2 regions of the Streptomyces sp. AA4 genome follow, and region 1 is predicted to be linked to the other one. Evidence: riboswitches for the same ligand, from Rfam matches in the RefSeq annotation. Region 1 holds a riboswitch; the other holds the start of a gene.
The links. Region 1 has a riboswitch for S-adenosylmethionine ahead of SSMG_RS24185 (aminotransferase class V-fold PLP-dependent enzyme). Riboswitches for the same ligand answer to the same signal wherever they lie in the genome.
Positions count from the first base shown of each region.

Region 2: another riboswitch for S-adenosylmethionine. It lies ahead of SSMG_RS33425 (methionine ABC transporter ATP-binding protein); the one in region 1 lies ahead of SSMG_RS24185 (aminotransferase class V-fold PLP-dependent enzyme).

Region 1 is NZ_GG657746.1:5,280,661-5,283,512, reverse strand. It holds gene SSMG_RS24190 (potassium/proton antiporter) at 1-1,115, shown strand, start outside; SAM riboswitch class IV at 1,212-1,326, shown strand; gene SSMG_RS24185 (aminotransferase class V-fold PLP-dependent enzyme) at 1,367-2,695, shown strand; gene SSMG_RS24180 (hypothetical protein) at 2,707-2,852, opposite strand, start outside.
Region 2 is NZ_GG657746.1:7,352,145-7,354,996, forward strand. It holds gene SSMG_RS33420 (hypothetical protein) at 232-507, shown strand; gene SSMG_RS33425 (methionine ABC transporter ATP-binding protein) at 617-1,630, opposite strand; SAM riboswitch class I at 1,847-1,937, opposite strand; gene rsmA (16S rRNA (adenine(1518)-N(6)/adenine(1519)-N(6))-dimethyltransferase RsmA) at 2,506-2,852, opposite strand, start outside.

The DNA.
Region 1 (2,852 bases):
GGGGCGCGGTTCTGGCGTCCACCGACGCCGCGGCGGTGTTCTCCGTGCTGCGCACGGCCGGGGTCGGCAAACGGCTCGTCGGCTCGCTGGAACTGGAATCCGGCATCAACGACGCGCCCGCCTACATCGCGGTCGTCGTGCTCGCGTCCGGAGAGGCGATCGACTGGTCGCTGCCGCTGCTGGTGGTCTACGAACTGCTCACCGGCCTCGCGCTCGGGCTCGCGTTCGGCTGGCTGGGCGCGCAGGCATTGCGCCGGGCCGCGCTCCCGGCGACCGGCCTGTACCCGCTCGCGACGGTCGCGGTGTGCGTGCTCGCGTACTCCTCGGGACAGCTGGCGCACGCGTCCGGGCTGCTCGCCACCTACGTCGCCGGCCTGGTGCTGGGCAACTCCAAGCTGCCGCACCGCTCGGACACCCTGTCGTTCGCCGAAGGGCTCGGCTGGCTCGCGCAGATCGGGCTGTTCGTGCTGCTCGGCCTCTTCGCGTCGCCGACCCGGCTGCTCGAAACGCTCATCCCGGGCCTGGTCGCGGGCGCGGTGGTGCTGCTGCTCGCGCGGCCGCTCTCGGTCGTCCTGTCGCTGCTGCCGTTCCGGTTGCCGTGGCGGGAAGTGACGTTCCTGTCCTGGGCCGGGCTGCGCGGCGCGGTGCCGATCGTGCTCGCGATGATCCCGCTGTCCGAAGGCGTGCCGGGCGCGCAACGGCTCGTGGACGCGGTTTTCGTGCTCGTCATCGTGCTCACCCTGCTGCAGGGCGCGACGCTCAGCCCGCTCGCGCGGATCCTCGGGCTGGCGAAGGCGACGCAAGCGCACGAGATCGAGGTCGACTCCGCCCCGCTCGACGAACTCGGCGCGGAACTGCTGCAGGTGCGCATCCAGAAGGGGTCGAAACTGCACGGCGTGTACCTGTCGGAGCTGCGGCTGCCCGCCGGCGCGACGGTCAGCCTCGTGGTGCGCGGCGGGACGGGCTTCACCCCGCAGAAAACGAGCCGCTTGCAGGTCGAGGACCAGCTTCTGGTGGTCACGACCGCCGCCGACCGCGACGCGACCGAACGGCGCATCCGGGCCGTGGACCGCGCCGGCCGCCTCGCGCGCTGGCACGGGGAATCCGGGGCCTGATTCTTCCGTCCTTTGTGGACTGTATCTGTGACTGCCGTCTCAGATCACGAGACGGGGCTGGTTTCGCCCGCGGGTGGTCCGCTATCTTCGGTTCCAGGTCATGAGTGCCAGCGCGAAGCCCCGGCTTGCTGGCCGGCAACCCTCCTACCGCGGTGGGGTGCCCCGGGTGAGGACCAGGCCGGTCGCGCAGTGCGGCGGGCAAGCGCGGGCCCCTCGCCGGGGGTCCCCCGGAACGCCGAGGAGGCGCCGTCATGACTCTCGCACTCGACCGGTCCACGGAAACTGTTTCTGCTGTTCCCGCTGTCGCTGGTGCCGCGTTGCGGGTCCCGCTGGTCACCGGCGGCGACATCGGCTACGCGAACCTCGACCACGCGGCCAGCGCGCCCTGTCTGGACGCGGTGCGCACGGCGGTCGACGAGTTCCTTCCCTGGTACGCCAGCGTGCATCGCGGCGCGGGCTTCGCTTCGCAGGTCTCGACGCGGCTGTACGAGCGGACCCGGGACGTGCTGCGCCGGTTCGTGGACGCCCGCAGCGGCGACTCGGTGATCTTCACCCGCAACACCACTGACGCGTTCAACCTGCTGGCGAAAGCGTTGCCGCGCAAGACTTCTGTGGTCGTGTTCGACAGCGAGCACCACGCCGCGCTGCTGCCGTGGCGGGGTCCGAACGTCCGGCGCGTGCAGCTGCCGCGAACCCGGCTCGCCGCGGTGTCCGTTGTGGACGAAGCCCTCGCGGAATGCCCGCAGGGGCCCCGGCTGGTGGTGGTCGCCGGAGCGTCCAACGTGACCGGCGAGCTGCTGCCGGTCGCGGAAATCGCCGCGGTGGCCCGGAAACACGGTGCCCGGGTCGCGCTCGACGCCGCTCAGCTCGCGCCGCATCGGCGAATTTCGTTGCGGGAGCTGGATGTCGACTACGTCGCGCTGTCCGGGCACAAGCTGTACGCGCCGTTTGGGGCGGGAGCGCTGATCGGCCGCAGCGACTGGCTGCGGGCCGCTGAGCCGTACCTGGCTGGTGGCGGCGCGACGAAACTGGTGACCGAGGAAGCCGTCGTGTGGAACAGCGGTGAGGAACGACACGAGGCCGGTTCGCCGAATACCGTTGGCGTGTATGCGCTTGGAGTGGCTTGCGAACAGCTGGCGGCGCATTGGGACGCGGTTGGTGCGCATGAGGCCGCGCTGCTGGAGCGGCTGCGCAAGGGCCTCGAGAGCCTGCCCGGATTCGCCGAGCTGCGGTTCTTCGACGCGCCGGTGGACCGGGTCGGCACGGTGAGTTTCGTAGTCGACGGATTCGAACCCGGCTGGCTGGCGGCGGTGCTGTCGGCGGAGTACGGAATCGGCGTGCGGGACGGCGCGTTCTGCGCCCACGTGGCCGCCCGGAGGCTGATCCGAGAAGCCGGAAGCGAAGGCCAGCAGGCGGTTCGGGTCAGCCTCGGTCTGGGGAGCACCGAGGAACACGTGGACCGGTTGGTGCTGGCCCTGCGCCAGATCGTGGCCCGCGGGGCCCGGTGGGAGTACGCGAAGGTGGACGGCCGGTGGGCGCCGGTGGGGGACACTCGGGAGCTGCCCGGTTTCTGCGCTTGACGGTGCAGTGTTTATCGCGCTCCCGCGTCGTGGTCGAGTTGGTTCTTGCAGGCTGCGCGGATCACCTCTTTGATTTGCTCTTCAGTGCGTCCCCAGCCTTGGCCCCACTCTTCGTCCAGCATCCAGGCTTGCGCCAGCGGCAGCTCGATGACCCTGT
Region 2 (2,852 bases), 2.1 Mb from region 1:
CGTGGCTGCCGCGCGCCAGGTCCCGCCAGGAGAAAACGTCGGCACGGAAGTTCCCCCAGTCGTCGTCCCGAGGTGGCCAGGCGGGCTAATGTGGAACTACTTGGTAACTGGACGCGTACCGGCAGTCAACCTCCGGATTCGCCGACGGGAGAAGGACAAACCCGATCTGCTCCTGGTCACCGCCGAGCAGGCAGCGGCCGGGTTTCGGCCACCGGCACGATCCTGGCGGAGTTGACGCGCGGCAGTGCCGCGACGGTCGCGCTCGCCGCCGAGGCGCTGCCCGCCGCGTTCCCGTGGGCGCGGTATCTGTCGAAGGAAGAGCTGCACGCGTTCGTCGGCGAATTGGTCGAGACCTCGGAGCGGGCCGAATCGCTCGGCAATCCGGTGCCCTTCGCCGCCCTCGTGGCGAAGTGGAAGCAGACCGCCGAGGCGCACGCGGATCCGGAGCTAGCGGAGATTCTTCGCCGGAACGACCACAATGGACAACCTTCAGGACAGCTGTCCTAGAACTTCGCCCAGGTGTCCTGATTCCCGGGGCGAGGTGTCCCGCGGACGCGGCGAGGGCCGCCCCGCCGAAAGGGGACGGCCCTCGAAAACCGCTTGGGCAAAGGGAAACTCAGGCGGCGACGACGCTCTGCGGACCGCGGGCCGGCTGGCTCACGTGCGCGCCCCGGTCGGAGATCCAGGACAGCGCGGCGTCGGCCCGCTCGCCGCGGACGCCGAGGCGGAACCGGGCGATCGGGGTGTCCCCGATGCGGGTGAGACCGCCGCCGATGGTGGCGAGCTCCACGTCAAAGCGGCTGGCCGCCTCGGGCAGCAGGGCGCCCACCGACGCGAAACCGATCAGGACGACGTCGACCGCGCGGTCGTACTTCGCGGACTGGGCGCGCGAGGTCTCGATCGACGGCAGCACCGCCTGCGCGGTCCAGCTGTCCGGCGTCGAGATCAGGTCGAGCACCGTGCCGCGTTCGACGATCGCACCGTTGTCGAGCACCGCGACGTCGTCGCAGACCCGGCGGACGACGTCCGCGTCCGGCGTGGTGACGACGACCGTCACACCCAGCTCGGCCCGCGCCCGGTCGAGCACGGCGAGCACCGCGCCGGCGTCCTCGGCCGCGATCCCGGCGGTCGGGTCGTCGGCGAGCAGCACCGCCGGTCCGGCGGCGAGCGCCTTCGCGACCGCGACCCGGCGGAGCTGGCCTTCGGTGAGTTCTTCGGGCTTCTGCGCGGCGCGCGGGGTGAGGCCGACGAGGTCGAGCAGCGAACCGACCCGGCTGCGCCGCTGCGGGCCGTCGACGCCGAGCTGCTCCAGCGGGCTGGCGATGTTGCCGGCGATGGTGCGCTCGGCGATCAGCTCGGGCTTGGTCCCGACGACACCCAGCTGGCGGCGGATCTCCCGCAGCCGCTTGCCGTCGAGCGTCGCGGTGTTGAGGCCGTCGAGGCGCACGACGCCGCGGTCGGGACGCTCCTGCAGCGCGATGCAGCGGGCGAGGGTCGACTTGCCGGAACCGGACGGACCCACGATCCCGAACAGGGAACCGGCTTGCACGTCAACACTCACGTCGCGCAGCGCGGCGACACGATTTCCGTGGAAGGGAAAGGACTTGGACACGTTTTCGACAGTGATCACGAAAGGGCTCCAGGCAAACGAGGCGCAGCGCCGTTTCCGGGCGCGCCAGGCGTCATCGAATTACCGTCCACTGTGGACGGCGCAAGAAAACTGCGGAAAAAACGATCAGGCGATGACCATGGAGCGTCGACACGCACATACCGAGCGGCGACCTTCGTCGACTACGCGCCGGCGGGTCAGCAGGAGCGGGCGGGTGACCCTCTTCATCGAAAACAGCCTCCATCGGTCCTGGCGGTAGCACCTGCCCTGCGGAGGGTGGTTGCTGCGACTTCGGCGAGCCAGGTCTCTCAGTCGCTCGGGATGGACGCTTTCGAGTAAAGCCGATCCCATTGGCTGAACGCAAGCGCGTTGGTGCAGATCACACGTCTGGTGGTGCCCGCATGCCGGGACCCGGCGTCCAGGACCCGGAAACCCGGAAGCTCGGTCGCCGAACAGTGCCTCGACCTGCGAAACGCGCGCGGCGGAGCCCGGCGGCGAACAAGTTCGTTCCACTGTGGACGATCAAGGAGCTTTGTGGAACAAGAGTTTTCTCGTTGTCAAGTGGGGGTCGCTCGCGGGCCGCGTGGCCCGGACAATCGGGTTCGCAGCGGGGCCGAGATAGGTCAGGGAAGCGAAGCACCTTCGGGCGGGGCCGCTGAACAATGCGGGGTGTGGAGCAAGCAAGCTCCCCCGAATGCCGAGCCGCTCGTCACAGGTGGCGGGCGGTTTCCGGGGTCCAGGCACGATCACCGAGCGTAGCTCTACGACGACGAATGACCCACAATCAGCGACGACCCAAGATCACCGGACAACGCAGCGAAACTAATGGGCTCCATCCGGAATACCCGTGGTGGCACCGCCGTTGGACGTCGCAAGGCGCACACCGTGGGAGGGGGTCACTTTGCGGCAGCCGCGATCCGCGCGAACGCGTGCACGTCCAGCTGCTCCCCGCGCGTCTTCGGATCGATCCCCGCCTCGGCGAGCAGCTCGCCGGCCCGCTCGGCGGAACCCGCCCATCCGGCCAGCGCGGCCCGCAAAGTCTTGCGCCGCTGCGAGAACGCAGCGTCGACCACCGCGAACAACCGCGCGCGATCCACTCCGGCGACCGGGTCGGTCCGGGTGAACGAGACCAGCGCGGAATCGACGTTCGGCACCGGCCAGAACACCGCGCGCGGCACGGCGGCGACCTTGCGCGCCGGGCCGTACCAAGCGAGTTTCACGCTCGGCACGCCGTAAGTCCGGC